Regions from separate parts of the Streptomyces sp. NPDC002845 genome, predicted to be linked through region 4. Evidence: riboswitches for the same ligand, from Rfam matches in the RefSeq annotation. Region 4 holds a riboswitch; each other region holds the start of a gene.
The links. A riboswitch is a leader RNA that binds a small molecule or an ion and turns the genes downstream of it on or off. The one in region 4 is predicted to bind cobalamin.

Region 1 (3,632 bases), on a different contig from region 4:
TCCTGGGCGGCATCTGGATCCTCCAGACCTTCCCGGCCCTCGTCGGCGGCCTCTTCACCCGGTGGTTCCATCGCTGGGCGCTGCTTGCCGGGTGGGCGGTCGGGATGCTGTACGGGACGATCGCCGCGTACGGAGTGGCTTCGCCGACCCAGAAGCACTTCGGGGGGTCCTCGGCGGAGATTCCGGGGATCGGGGAGATCGGGTACATCGGCCTCACCGCCTTCGTGCTGAATCTCGTGGTGACCGTGGTCCTGACCTTCGTCCTGAAGGCCGTCAAGGCGCCCGAGGGCGTCGACCAGACCAGGCCCGAGGACTACACGGTGGACGCCGGCGATCCTGGAGTGCGGGCGGAGCTGCCGTCGGCCACGGCGGGGGCGGGTCACTAGGGGTGCCCGGGGGGCGGCGCGGGGTTTGATTTCGCCCCCGCCGCCCCTACCCGTCCCATCCCCCAGGGGCTCCGCCCCTTCGACCCCACCGGTAGGGGGTGGGTGGTGGGGTTGTCGGGGGTCTGCGGGTTGTGTGGGGCTGGTCGCGCCCACGCGGCGGAGCCGCATATCGATACAGCCCCGCGCCCCTTGCGGGGCGCGGCCTCAGCCGGAGTGGCGCCGATGAGCCCGCGCCAACCTCGCCGACCTGCTCCAGCCCCATGGGCCCGCGCCAAGCTCCTCCAGCTCCGCGCTGAGCCTTTGCAGCCCAGACCAGGCACCATCAGCCTGTCCAGCGTTTGAGGACGAGGCCGTTCAGGCCGATCTACAGCAACCCCCACCCACCCAAACTGCCCTGCCCGCCCCCCGCCTCCGGCAGACTGCCATCCATGGACATCACGATCCGGCAGGCCAGGCCCGACGAGTACGACGCTCTCGGGGAGATCACCGCGCAGGCCTATCTCGGCGACGGCCTGCTCGACTTCGGTGAGAGCGACGGGTACCTCGGCGAGCTGAAGGACGTGGCCAAGCGAGCGGCCGCGGCCGAGGTCCTTGTGGCCGTGGAGCGGGACCGGGTGCTCGGCGGTGTGACGTTCGTCCCGTCCGGCGGTCCCATGGCCGACATAGCGCGGCCCGGTGAGGCCGAGATCCGCATGCTCGCGGTCACCCCCGCGTCCCGTGGCCGGGGCACGGGCGAAGCCCTCGTACGCGGCTGCCTCGACCGCGCCCGCGCCACGCCCGGCTGCGTCCGCGTCGTCCTGTCCACCCAGGCCGCGATGCGCACCGCCCACCGCATCTACGAGCGCCTCGGCTTCACCCGCACCCCCGAGCGCGACTGGAACCCGATTCCCGAGCTCGACATCAGCCTGCTCACCTACGAGCTGACGCTCTGACACCCTCTGGAACCGATACGGCACAACATGTGGGGGTGACCTCGCGGCCCGGCACAAGATGTATGCTCATGCTCGCTGTCGCCGCAGGGGAATCCGGTGCGAATCCGGAACTGTCCCGCAACGGTGTACTTGTGCATGTCTGTCCCCGGGACAGGCCCGCACGAACGTCAGTCCGAGGACCTGCCGACAGTGCGCCCGGCCGTCCGGTCCGGGTGCCCTGACGTCCGGGTCTCGTGGAATGGGCCGGTGGACGCGACGCCACGTGCGCTCGTGTGCTGCCCCCTGCCCTGTGCGAGGCCCCCGTGCCGAGCGAGGGAGAGCCCCACGTGACCATCGCGCCAGCCGAACCGGCTTCAGCAGCGGCTCAGTCCGCGACATCCACCGCGGACGACGGTCCCGGAGCAACCCTGCTGCGGACCCTGACCGAGCTGACCGCCGACCTCCCCGACGCCGACCCCGGCCGGGTCGCCGCCGCCGCGCTGCGCGGCCGGTCCGCCCGGGCCGACGAGACGGAGCTGCGCGAGCTGGCCACGGAGGCGGCGGCCGGCCTCATCTCCGAGGACCCGGCCTACTCCCGGCTGGCCGCCCGGCTGCTGACCATCGGCATCGCCGCCGAGGCCGCCTCGCAGGGCGTCACGTCCTTCACCGGGTCGGTCGCGGTCGGGCACCGGGAGGGGCTCATCGCGGACCGTACGGCCGAGTTCGTACGCGTCCACGCCGAGCGGCTCGACGCGCTCGCCGACCCGGACGCCGACGACCGCTTCGGCTACTTCGGTCTGCGGACGCTCCACTCCCGCTATCTGCTCCGGCACCCCATCACCCGCAAGGTCATCGAGACGCCCCAGCACTTCATGCTCCGGGTGGCCGCCGGTCTCGCCGAGGACGACACGACCCGGTCCGTCGACGAAGTGGCCGCCCTGTACGGGCTGATGAGCCGCCTCGACTACCTTCCCTCCTCCCCCACGCTCTTCAACTCCGGCACCCGGCACCCCCAGATGTCGTCCTGCTACCTCCTCGACTCCCCGAAGGACGAGCTGGACTCGATCTACGACCGCTACCACCAGGTGGCCCGCCTCTCGAAGCACGCCGGCGGCATCGGCATCGCGTACTCCCGCGTCCGCTCCCGCGGTTCACTGATCCGCGGCACGAACGGGCACTCCAACGGCATCGTCCCGTTCCTGAAGACCCTCGACGCCTCGGTCGCCGCCGTGAACCAGGGCGGCCGGCGCAAGGGCGCGGCCGCCGTCTACCTGGAGACCTGGCACTCGGACATCGAGGAGTTCCTGGAGCTGCGCGACAACACCGGCGAGGACGCCCGCCGTACGCACAACCTGAACCTCGCGCACTGGGTCCCGGACGAGTTCATGCGCCGTGTGAACGCCGACGAGCCGTGGTCGCTGTTCTCGCCGGCCGACGTGCCCGAACTGGCCGACCTGTGGGGCACGGAGTTCGAGGCCGCCTACCGCAGGGCGGAGGCCGAGGGGCTCGCCCGCAGGACCATCCCGGCCCGCGATCTCTACGGCCGCATGATGCGCACCCTCGCGCAGACCGGCAACGGCTGGATGACCTTCAAGGACGCCGCCAACCGCACCGCCAACCAGACGGCCGAGCCGGACCACGTCATCCACTCCTCCAACCTCTGCACGGAGATCCTGGAGGTCACGGACGACGGGGAGACGGCGGTCTGCAACCTCGGTTCGGTGAATCTGGGTGCCTTTGTCGATACGTCGACCGGCGACCTCGACTGGGAGCGGCTCGACGCCACCGTCCGCACCGCCGTCACCTTCCTCGACCGCGTCGTCGACATCAACTTCTACCCCACCGAGCAGGCGGGCCGGTCGAACGCGAAGTGGCGGCCCGTCGGCCTGGGCGCGATGGGCCTGCAGGACGTGTTCTTCAAGCTGCGCCTGCCCTTCGACTCACCGGAGGCCAAGCGCCTTTCCACCCGCATCGCCGAACGCGTCATGCTCGCCGCGTACGAGGCCTCCGCCGACCTCGCCGAGCGCAACGGGCCCCTCCCCGCCTGGCAGAAGACCCGTACGGCCCGGGGCGTCCTCCACCCCGACCACTACGGAGTCGAGTTCACCTGGCCGGAGCGCTGGGCGGCCCTGCGGGAACGCATCGCCGAGACGGGGCTGCGCAACTCGCTGCTCCTCGCCATCGCGCCCACCGCCACGATCGCGTCGATCGCCGGCGTGTACGAGTGCATCGAGCCCCAGGTCTCCAACCTGTTCAAGCGCGAGACCCTCTCCGGCGAGTTCCTCCAGGTCAACTCGTACCTGGTGAACGAGCTGAAGCGGCTCGGCGTCTGGGA
Region 2 (3,632 bases), on a different contig from region 4:
CACCCGCCGGACCCGCCCGGGGCGCTGGTTCGCGTACATGGCGGACAAGCTCACCGCCGCCGGCGCCCCCGAGGAGCACGTGGCGCCCCTGCGCTCCGCCCACCGCCCCGCCTTGCCCGGCCTCTCCCCCGCCCTGCCCGACCGCGAGATCGTCCCCGGCGAACTCCTCGACATCCCGGGCCGCCGCCTCCGCGCGATCTGGACCCCGGGCCACACCCCCGGCCACGTCTGCCTCCACCTGGAGGAGGACCACCCCTCCCGACTCCCCGGCCACGGACGCCTGTTCTCCGGCGACCACCTGCTCCCCGAGATCACCCCGCACATCGGCCTGTACGAAGACCCGGACGACGCGACCGTCACCGACCCCCTCGGCGACTATCTCGACTCACTGGAGCGCATCGGCCGACTCGGCCCCGCCGAGGTACTCCCCGCCCACCAGCACGCGTTCACCGACGCGACCGCCCGCGTAGGGGAGCTGCTCACCCACCACGAGGACCGCCTCACCGGCCTGCTGACACTCCTCGCCGAGCCCCTCACCCCCTGGCAGCTCGCCGTACGCATGCAGTGGAACCGCCCCTGGGACCAGATCCCCTACGGATCGAGGAACATCGCCGTCTCGGAGGCCGAGGCCCATCTCCGGCGACTGGTGAAGCTGGGGCGGGCGGAGGCGGTGACGGGGAGCGAGCCGGTGGCGTACGTGGCGGTGTAAGCGGCTTGGACGGTGGTGTAAGCGACTCAGGTGGTGCGGCGGTGGCGTGATCCCCGTCAGGCATGATCCCCGTCATCGGCGCGATCCCCATCATCGGCGCGATCCCCGTCATCGGCGTGAGCCGGAACCCGCCGCCACCCACAGGTGGCCCTCAGCCGTTTCCGTTTCCCTACGGGCCGGTACAGTGGCCAGGTCGTCATCACCCGTACGGGGGGAAGCCGGTGCAAATCCGGCGCTGACCCGCAACCGTGAGCCGTCCGCCAGGCCGGCGAGCCGGACTGCCCCGTACGGATCGTGACCGGCTCGCGTCACCGGCTGCCCGTCGGGGACGGGCACCGTCGAGGCATACGGAGCCGAGCCGCCCGGCTGTGCCGTGCTGCCCGGTTCCGCGCAGGGAACCGGACAACAGGGGAAAGGCAGCCGCCGATCATGAATGTTCGCCGCAGCACCGCGGTACCGGCCGGAATGGCCGCACTCGCCGCGGTGGCCGTCATCACCGCGATCGGCGCGATCGGCGTCGGTTCCGCACCGGCCGCCCGGGCCGCCACGTCCGCCGGAGCCGACACGTCGGCCGCCACGTCCGCCTGGGCCGAGGATGCCTCGCCCTCCCCCTCCCAGGCGATCCCCACGGGGCTGTACGGCTCCACCGACCCGACGTACGACGGGGTGTGGCGGCAGTCGCTCACCCTGCTCGCGCTGGACACCGCGGGTGTGAAGCCCGCCGCCGAGGCGGTGGACTGGCTGGTCGGGCAGCAGTGCGCGAGCGGGGCGTTCGCGGCCTACCGGGCCGACGCCACTGCCAAGTGCGACGCCAAGACGCCGGTCGACACCAACAGCACCGCTGCCGCCGTCCAGGCCCTCGCCGCGCTCGGCGGGCACGACGGCGAGGTCGGCCAGGCAGCGCGCTGGCTGAAGGACGTACAGAACAAGAACGGCGGCTGGGGTTACACACCGGGTGACCCGAGCGACGCGAACTCCACATCCGTCGTGATCGGCGCCTTCGTGGCCTCCGGCGACGAGCCCGAGGAGCAGAGGAAGGGCGACTACTCCCCGTACGAGACACTGCGCGCCTTCTCCGTCCCCTGCGGCGACGACGGCGGCGGTGCCTTCGCCTACCAGCCCGACAAGAACGGCACGTTGACCGCGAACGCCGATGCCACGGCGGCCGCGGTGCTCGGCAGCCTCGGCAAGGGTTTCGTGGCGGAGGCCGGTGAGGCCCGTACGGCAGCCGAGTGCGTCGGCGGCGACGCCTTCTCCTCCGAGGACGCGGCCCACAACGGCGCCGTGTATCTGGCCAAGGCCCTCGCCGAGGACGGCCACCTCAAGGACCCCGGCGACAAGGAGCAGCCCGACTACGGCAACACCGTCGACGCGGTCGTCGCCCTCGCCGCCGCCGGCCAGGAGGGCAGCACCGACAAGCCCCTCGCCTGGCTGGAGAAGAACGCGGGCCCCTGGGCAGCGCAGTCCGGCCCCGCCGCGTACGCCCAGCTCATCCTCGCCGCCCACGCCACCGGCACCGACCCGCGCGACTTCGGCGGTGCCGACCTCGTGGAGCAGCTCGACGCCACCGGCCCGGCGTCCGACGTGTCCGACCACTCCGCCGTACCCACTGAGCCGCAGGCCGGGGAGGACGAGGACTCCGGCGTCAGCGTGTGGTGGGTCATCGGCGTCGGTCTGGTCGGCGGCATCGGTGTCGGTTTCCTGATCAGCGGCCGCAACAAGAAGCGGCAGCCGTGAACCGGCGGCGTACGTCCATCCTGGTCCTGTCGTCCGTTTCGTCCGTTCTCCTGGCCGTCCTCGGGAGCTCGGGCCAGGCCCAGGCCGCCGGCTACCGCTACTGGTCCTTCTGGGAGCGCGACGGCTCGGCATGGACGTACGCCACCCAGGGCCCGTCGACGACCCGCCCCGCCGACGGCGACGTCCAGGGCTTCCGCTTCGCCGTCAGCGAGGACTCCGCCGACGCGGCCCGGCCGCGCGGTACGGCCGACTTCGACACCGTCTGCGCGACGACGCCCGCGCGGGCGGACACCAAGCGGGTGGCCCTGGTCATCGACTTCGGTACGGCCGCCGACGCCCCGTCCGGCGAGACGCCCCCGTCCCCGCGCACGGCCTGCGCCCGCGTACCCGAGGACGCGACCACCGCCGACGCCCTCGCCGCCGTCGCGGGGCCCCTGCGCTACGACGCCAACGCCCTGCTCTGCGCCATCGCGGGCTACCCGGAGAAGGGGTGCGGCGAGCAGATCTCGGAGAGCGACAGCAACAGCAGCGGCGACGGTGGCAGAGACGGCGACTCCGGCTCCGGCTCCGGCTCCGGCTCCGGCGAACAGGGGCCGTCCGTCGGCCTGTTCGTGGGCGCGGGTGCCGTGGCCCTGCTGGGTGCGGCGGCCGTATGGCAGGCGCGGCGCCGCGCGAGGTGAGAGCCTGTGTCCTATCCCCGGTCGGATCAGCGCACGTCGTCATGGGGTTTCCCGCGCGAGCGCAGCCGAGAGTGGGGGAGCGTGCGATCGCAAGGCGCCGGAAGGTCCTCGATGGGGGTGCCCCCGCGCGAGCCGAGCGAAGCCGGTTCGAGCGTGAGGGAGGAGCCACGTGGGCGTTTCGGCAACGCGGCTGGGGGTCCCCCCCCCACGCCCTTAAGGCAGTGGGGGAGTGCGTGCCAGGCGGCGGGCGCCCGGCCGGGGATATGACACAGGCTCTGAGTATGAGGAGCGGCGCGAAAGGCCGGCATCCAGCCACGGTGCGCGTGGCGCCGGTGGCCGAAGCAGCCGAGGTCCAGCGGCAGCAGAGCCTCCACCCCGGTGCCTGGTGGCTCTGGGCCCTCGGCCTCGCCACCGCCGCCTCCCGCACCACCAACCCCCTCCTGCTCGCCCTCCTCATAGGCGTGGCGGGTTACGTCGTGGCCACCCACCGCACGGACGCCCCCTGG
Region 3 (3,632 bases), on a different contig from region 4:
CGGTCCACCTGCCACAGGAGGTGCGCATCATGTCCCGCACGGTCACCGCGGGCCTCGACGGCTCGCCCGAGAGCGTGGCCGCCGCCGAGTGGGCGGCGCGCGAGGCCGAGCTGAGGGGACTGCCGTTGCGCCTCGTCAACGTATTGGAAGTGGTGCCCGAGGTCATGGGGCACGAGCCGTTCCTGGAAGCCGAGACCCGGCAGGACTGGGGCGACCGGTTCCCCCAGGACACGGCCGACGGCCTCCGGGCCCGGCACCCCGGCCTCGACGTGAGCGCGGAGCGGCTCTTCGGCCGGGCGAGCGAGGTGCTGACCGGGGTCGCGCGGGAGTCCGAACTGCTCGCCCTGGGGTCCTGTGGGCTCAGCGGGATCGCCGGGTTCCTGCTCGGCTCGGTCGGCCAGGCCGTCGTCGCGCACGCCGAGCGGCCCGTCGTCCTCGTCCGGGCCGGGGAGCAGGCGGTCGACGAGCATGGGAAGGACCCGTCCGGAATCCCGTCCGCCGCGGCACCGTTCCGCCCCGTCGCCCTCGGCATCGACACGTCCGACCCCGACGACACGCTCATCGGGTTCGCGTTCGAGGCGGCCGTCCGGCGCGAGACCCTCCTCCGGGTCGTCCACGGCTGGAACCTGCCACCCCACTTCGCGTACGGCCCTCCCATGCCCGTCGAACCGAGCGCCGAACTGGGGCAGCGGGACGCCGCCGCTCTGACCGAGGTCCTGCGCCCCTGGCGGCAGAAGTTCCCGGTCGTCGAGGTCGCCGAGGAGTCACGGCTCGGCAGGGCAGCCGACCACCTGGTGGACGCCTCCCGCGAGGCCTCTCTGCTCGTCGTCGGCCGCCGCATCCGCCACGCGCCCGTCGGCCCCCACATCGGCCCGGTCACCCACGCGGTACTGCACCACGCCACGGCGCCCGTCGCCGTCGTACCCCACGAGTGAGAGCTCAGAGCCTGTGTCATGTCCCCGGCCGGGCGCCCGCCGCCTGGCACGCACTCCCCCACTGCCTTAAGGGCGTGGGGGGACCCCCAGCCGCGTTGCCGAAACGCCCACGTGGCTCCTCCCCCACGCTCGAACCGGCTTCGCTCGGCTCGCGCGGGGGCACCCCCATCGAGGACCTTCCGGCGCCTTGCGATCGCACGCTCCCCCACTCTCGGCTGCGCTCTAGCGGGGGGGGGGGACCCCATGACGACGTGCGCTGATCCGACCGGGGATGTGACACAGGCTCTCAGCCCAGGCGGGGGATCTCGATGGCCGGGCAGCGGTCCATCACCATGTCCAGGCCGGCCGCGCGGGTGTGCTGGTACGCCTCCTCGTCGATCACACCCAGCTGGAACCAGACCGCCTTGGCGCCGATGGCCGCGGCCTCGTCGGCGACCGGCCCGGCGAGTGCGCTGTTGACGAAGACGTCGACCACGTCGACCGGGAAGGGGATGTCGGACAGGGACGCGTAGCCCTGCTCGCCATGGACCGTCTCCGCCTTGGGGTGCACCGGGACGATGCGCTTGCCGTAGCGCTGCAGGACGTCCGCGACGCCGTACGCCGCGCGGCGCTCGTTCATGGACAGGCCGACGACGGCCCAGGTGTCGCCGAGTTCCGTCAGGATTCTGCGGATCGTGGCCGGATCGCCGTACATGTCCTGTCTCCCGTGTCCGAAGTAGGGGTTCACCGGTCGGCAACAGCGCAGGGCGCCCGGCGATTCCCGCATCCCGGCGTGATAGCTTGCCGAGGCCAGTCGAACCCACGTGCGTGGGTCAGGGAATCCGGTGCGAATCCGGAACTGACGCGCAGCGGTGAGGGGGACGGGCGGGGCATCGGCCACTGGACCAGGACGGTCCGGGAAGGCGCCACGTCCGGGTGATCCCGAGTCCGAAGACCTGCTGGCGGCCCCCGCGGTCGGACGACGGCGGGGGAGCACCGTACGACCGGGCTCCGCGTACGAGCCCTCGACGACGAGGACCGACTCCCGTGCCGTTCGCGCGCCTTGCCCGTCCCGCCGCCCTGCTCGCCTGCGGAGCGCTGCTCCTCACCGGCTGCGGAACGAGCGGTTCCACGACGACCGCCGAGGCCGCGGTCACCCTCGACAACTGCGGCCGCACCGTACGCGTCGACTCCCCGCCGAAGCGGGCCGTCTCCCTCAACCAGGGCACCACCGAGATCATGCTCTCCCTCGGCCTCGCCGACCGGATGGCGGGCACCGCCACCTGGACCGACCCCGTGCTGAAGGGCCTGGAGAAGGCGAACGCCAAGGTGGAGCGCATCGCCGACAACGCCCCCTCCTTCGAACGGGTCCTGGACGCCGAGCCGGACTTCGTCGCCGCGTCCTTCGTCTCCACCCTCGGCAAGGGCGGCGTGGCCACCCGCGAGCAGTTCGAGAAGCTCGGCGTGCCCACCTATGTCTCGCCGTCCGACTGCGAGGGCAAGGACAACTCCGGCGACGGGGACGGCTCGCGGGCGAAGCCGCTGACCATGGACACCGTGTACGGCGAAGTCCGCGACCTCGCCGAGGTGTTCGGGGTGGAGGAGCGGGGCGAGAAGCTCGTCGCCTCGCTCAAGAAGAGGACAGCGACGGCCACTTCGGGGATCGACGCCTCCGACGCCACCCTCCTGTACTGGTTCGCCAACTCCGAGTCCCCCTACATGGCGGGCTGTTGCGGAGCCCCCGGCACCATCACCCGGACCCTCGGCGCCCAGAACGTCTTCGACGACACGCACGAGGAGTGGCCCCAGATCAACTGGGAGACCGTCGCCGACCGCGACCCGGACGTCCTCGTCATCGGCGACCTGGTCCGCAAGTCGCAGACCGCCGAGTCCGCCGAGAAGAAGATCGCGTTCCTGGAGTCCGACCCGGTCACCAAGAACATGACCGCCGTGAAGAACAAGCGGTACGTGCTGCTCAGCGGACAGGCCATGAACCCGACCATCCGCACCGTGGAGGGCGTGGAGCGGGTCGCCGCCGGGCTGCGCGCGTTCGGGCTCGCCGGGTGACTGTCCGGGGGCTTCTGCTCGGCGCGACCGGAGTGGCCCTGCTGTGCGGCTCGCTCGCCGTCGCGATCACCATCGGACCGGCCGACATCCGCGTCGGCGACGTGTGGTCCGTGGTCGCGGCCCATCTCGGCTGGGGGAGCACGGACTTGAGCCCCGTGCGGGACGGGATCGTGTGGCAGCTGAGGCTGCCGCGCACGCTGCTGGCGGCCGTGTGCGGTGCCGGGCTCGCCGTGTGCGGTGCCGTCATGCAGTCGCTGCTGCGCAATCCGCTCGCCGATCCGTTCGTGCTCGGGGTCTCGTCCGGGGCCTCGACGGGCGCGGTCGCCGTGGTCGTGCTGGGGATCGGCGGCGGGGCGGTGTCGCTGTCGGCGGGCGCGTTCCTGGGCGCGCTGGTCTCGTTCGCGTTGGTGCTGCTGCTCAGCCACACGCTCGGCGGCACCACCGACCGCGTGGTCCTCTCCGGGGTCGCCGCGATGCAGCTCTTCTCCGCGCTCACCTCGTTCATCGTGATGACCGCGGCCGACGCCGAGACCACCCGCGGCGTGCTGTTCTGGCTGCTCGGCTCGCTCGGCGGGGCGGGCTGGACGGACGTGTGGGTGGGGGCGGGGGTGCTCGTGGCCGCGCTGCTGGTGTGCCTGGGGTACGCCCGTA
Region 4 (3,632 bases):
AGATCTTCTGCCCGTTGATGACGTACTCGTCGCCCTCCCTGACCGCCCGCGTCTTCAGCGAGGCCAGGTCCGTGCCCGCGTCGGGCTCGCTGTAGCCGATCGCGAAGTCGATCTCGCCGGAGAGGATCTTCGGCAGGAACGACGCCTTCTGCTCCTCGGTGCCGTACCGCATGATCGTCGGGCCGACCGTGTTGAGCGCCATCAGCGGCAGCGGGACGCCGGCCTGGGCGGCCTCGTCGAAGAAGATGAACTGTTCCATGGCGGTCAGTCCGCGCCCGCCGTACTCCTTCGGCCAGCCCACGCCCAGCCAGCCGTCCGTGCCGAGGCGGCGGATCGTGTCGCGGTAGAACCGCTTCTGCGCGGCCGGTCCGGCGTGCCGCGTGTGGGCGCCCGCCGGGACCAACTCGGCGAAGTAGGCGCGCAGTTCGGTGCGCAGCCGCTGCTGCTCGGGCGTGTATTCGAGATGCACGGCGCCTCCTGGCTCCCCACGGCCGGACCTGACGGCGCACACCGTAGAACGTGTTCCAGAAATTGGGAACACGTGCGGGACACATGGCTAAGGCTCCCCGGAAGTCCGGGGAGCCTTAGCCATGTGGTCGATCGCTCAGCGAGTGGCGGGAGTTGCCTGTGCGGCGCTTCCCTTCTCCCGGGCGGCTGCCGGGCGCGGAGCCAGGAGCCGTTCCGCCAGGTGCCCGAAGACCAGGCCGTACGCGGTCCAGAGGGTCACCTGGATCGCGAGGGCGGACAGCCTGTACTGCCAGAGCAGCGTGGCGGGGAAGCCCTCGGGGGCCTCGTCGTAGGACGGCAGGAAGGCATACGCCAGGCCTACGGCGAGGACGAAGAAGGCGCCCGCGGCGACGGTGGCGTTCCAGTTGCCCAGGCGGGGCGCGAGGCGCTTGCCCAGGATCACGGTGCCGACGGCCAGGAGCACGCCGAGCACGATCATCAGGAAGTACAGCACGGTGCGCTGGTCGAGGGCGTCGGGGCTGCCGACGGCGGGCGGGTTGGGCGGGTACTTGAGGAAGGGGACGACATAGACCGCGACCAGCCCCGCCACCGCCAGGAGCAGCGCGCTCGCGCGCGGCCCGAAGAGGCCGATCCGGCCGAGCGCGAAGCAGTACGCGAGAGCGGCGATGCCGCCGAACGCGACGCCGTAGACCAGGACGCCGGTGCTCAGACCGGTGGTGGACTGCAGGGTGCGGCTGAAGGGTTCCTCGCCGCCGTGCTCATGGGCGTGGGCCTCCTCGAAGGCGATGGCCTCGTCGACCCGCGGCTCGCCCAGGAAGTAGGCGACGACCAGGGCGAGAAGGCCTGCGGCGAGGCCCGCGAGCATGCCGCGGACCAGGAGGTTTCTGACCGTTGTGGAGTTCATGCGCGGTTACGGTTCCTCGTCGCCGTCAGTGGCAGGGGAAGCCGAGCAGGTGGCGGGCGTCGTGCACCCACTCGTGGACGCCCTCCCCGGACAGCAGCGAGGTGGCGCCCTGTTCGGCGCCGACGAAGTAGAGCAGGACCAGCATCAGGATGCCGAAGAAGACCGCCCAGGGGACGATCGCGCCGACCGGCAGCTTTGCCGGTACGGCGGTGGGGGTTGCGGCCGACGATGCGACGGCGGACTGCGCCATGGCAGGACCTCCTGGGGAACTCGCGTCCCGTCTCGGTGGTGCACAGGACGACGGCCACGGGTCTGACTTGCTCAGCCCCTGTCGCCCCTGGCGGGCGCGGTACGGGCTGGGCTTACAGTGGCGCGACCGTGCCGGATTCCCACCGGCTTCCGTCGACCGTCATCGATATCGACGCGAACGTACCGCGAAGCGGGGTTCCGGCCAAGGGCGCATGGGCGGCGCACCGTGCGCCGGTGACCTGGTCACGCGGCCGTTTCCAGGTCGCCTTATGGTCATGTCCCGGACAGGGCAAGGGTGTTGAGTACGAGCCGAGGACGAGTCGAGTACGAGAGTGGGCGGATGACGAGCCGAGTGATGTTGATCTCACCCGCACTGAACAAGGCCCTCCGCGAGGCCCGTTTCGACGACGGGTGCCCGCTGGACGCCGCCGGCCTTCGGTCGGCCCACGCGGCCGCGGGCACGGTCCCGGCCGCCGACCGGGCGTGGGTCTCCCCCAGCGTGCGCTGCCGCGAGACGGCCGACGCGCTCGGGCTCGACGCCGTTTCGGTGCCCTCACTCGCCGGTCTGGACGTCGGCCGCTGGCGCGGCGCGGACCTGGCGGAGGTCAGCGGCAGGGAGCCGGAGGCGATGGTCCGGTGGCTGTCCGAACCCGACTCCGCCCCGCACGGCGGCGAGTCGGTCCGCGCGCTGTGCGACCGGGTCGCACGCTGGCTCGACACGGCCGCCCAGGTCGGCGGCCGCACCGTCGCCGTGGTCGAGCCCGAGGTCGTACGGGCCGTGCTGGTACGCGTGCTGGGCGCGCCGGAGTCCGCCTTCTGGCGCGTCGACGTACCCCCGCTGACCGCCACGGAACTCAGCGGCCGGGCCGCCCGCTGGAACGTACGGGCAGGACGGCCGCTCGGGGAGACGGGCGCCTCCACTGACCCCGCGTGAGCCGGCCGCCCTCGACGAGGGCAAGCTCCTCCGTCCGGCGCGCGGGTCTGCGTGGTGAGGCGCGGTCAGCCGGGCGGGCGAGACCCACGCCCACTCGGCCTCGGCCGACCGGACGGCCCTGGTTGCCGACCTCGACCGACGCGCCGACCGCGCTCTTCGCCCGACGGACCTGCCCCGTCGGGCGACCAGGCAGCCCTGGTCCCACTGAACGGCCCCCTCCCGCCTCAACCTGACCGATGACGCCGACCTCAACCGCCGGGCGGGCCGCCGAACCATCCGGCTGACGGTCGCTCGGTGCACGTGGCGGCCTCGCCGGGGCAACCCGGACCGGTCCGCCGAGCGAACGCACCCCGGCTGCCCACGCGCGGGAAGGCGGCGGCCAACCGGGGCCGGTCCCGATCTCCACTGCCCCGGGGACTCTCCGCACCAAACTGCCGTACGATCCCGCACCACCGAACGGGCCCCTGGAACACCCGAGCTTCCTCTTCCTCGACGAAGCACAGGACACCAACCCCGTCCTGGAACAGGTCTTCGCCGCTCAACGTGCCCACACCCAGCTGGTCATGGTCGGCGACTCCGCACAGGCGATCTACGGCTGGCGCGGAGCCCGGGACATCATGACAGGCTTCGAAGCCACCCACCTCACCCTGACTCGATCCTTCCGCTTCGGCCCCCTCCTTGCCGAACAAGCCAACCGGTGGCTCGCGTTCACCGACGCGCCCATCCGACTGACAGGCACCGAGGCGATCCCGACGAAGGTCGGTCTCGTCGCCTCCCCGGACGCGGTGCTGTGCCGCACCAACATCGGGGCCATGACCGAGGTCATGCGACTGCTGGCCGCCGGCCACCGCGTCGCGCTGACGCGGGGAGGGCATACGCTCGTCGCGCTGGCGCTGGCTGCACGGGACCTCAAAGACGGCCGTCGCACCGCCCACCCAGAACTCGTTCTTTTTGCCTCCTGGGGTGAGCTGCAGGAGTACGCGGATCACGATCCGGCCGGCCGCGATCTGCAGCCTTTCGTAGAACTTGTCGACCAGCACGGACCCGAGGCCATCATCACCGCGGTCCACGCACTGA

Region 1: linked by a shared signal. The riboswitch ahead of ACWD3C_RS36090 (ribonucleoside-diphosphate reductase subunit alpha) and the one ahead of ACWD3C_RS10025 (CbtB domain-containing protein) in region 4 are both predicted to bind cobalamin.
Region 2: linked by a shared signal. The riboswitch ahead of ACWD3C_RS20450 (prenyltransferase/squalene oxidase repeat-containing protein) and the one ahead of ACWD3C_RS10025 (CbtB domain-containing protein) in region 4 are both predicted to bind cobalamin.
Region 3: linked by a shared signal. The riboswitch ahead of ACWD3C_RS38210 (ABC transporter substrate-binding protein) and the one ahead of ACWD3C_RS10025 (CbtB domain-containing protein) in region 4 are both predicted to bind cobalamin.

What each region holds. Positions count from the first base shown of each region.
Region 1 covers NZ_JBSFUU010000070.1:15,955-19,586, reverse strand. The annotation lists gene mctP (monocarboxylate uptake permease MctP) at 1-386, shown strand, start outside; gene ACWD3C_RS36095 (GNAT family N-acetyltransferase) at 815-1,318, shown strand; cobalamin riboswitch at 1,381-1,520, shown strand; gene ACWD3C_RS36090 (ribonucleoside-diphosphate reductase subunit alpha) at 1,645-3,632, shown strand, end outside.
Region 2 covers NZ_JBSFUU010000026.1:57,943-61,574, reverse strand. The annotation lists gene ACWD3C_RS20455 (MBL fold metallo-hydrolase) at 1-709, shown strand, start outside; cobalamin riboswitch at 867-1,009, shown strand; gene ACWD3C_RS20450 (prenyltransferase/squalene oxidase repeat-containing protein) at 1,139-2,446, shown strand; gene ACWD3C_RS20445 (SCO2322 family protein) at 2,443-3,126, shown strand; gene ACWD3C_RS20440 (energy-coupling factor transporter transmembrane component T) at 3,408-3,632, shown strand, end outside.
Region 3 covers NZ_JBSFUU010000078.1:36,764-40,395, forward strand. The annotation lists gene ACWD3C_RS38200 (universal stress protein) at 30-935, shown strand; gene ACWD3C_RS38205 (CoA-binding protein) at 1,222-1,629, opposite strand; cobalamin riboswitch at 1,709-1,892, shown strand; gene ACWD3C_RS38210 (ABC transporter substrate-binding protein) at 1,962-2,981, shown strand; gene ACWD3C_RS38215 (FecCD family ABC transporter permease) at 2,978-3,632, shown strand, end outside.
Region 4 covers NZ_JBSFUU010000011.1:11,909-15,540, reverse strand. The annotation lists gene ACWD3C_RS10035 (acyl-CoA dehydrogenase family protein) at 1-469, opposite strand, end outside; gene ACWD3C_RS10030 (CbtA family protein) at 605-1,372, opposite strand; gene ACWD3C_RS10025 (CbtB domain-containing protein) at 1,398-1,622, opposite strand; cobalamin riboswitch at 1,658-1,798, opposite strand; gene ACWD3C_RS10020 (histidine phosphatase family protein) at 1,962-2,555, shown strand; partial or broken gene ACWD3C_RS10015 (UvrD-helicase domain-containing protein) at 3,035-3,632, shown strand, end outside.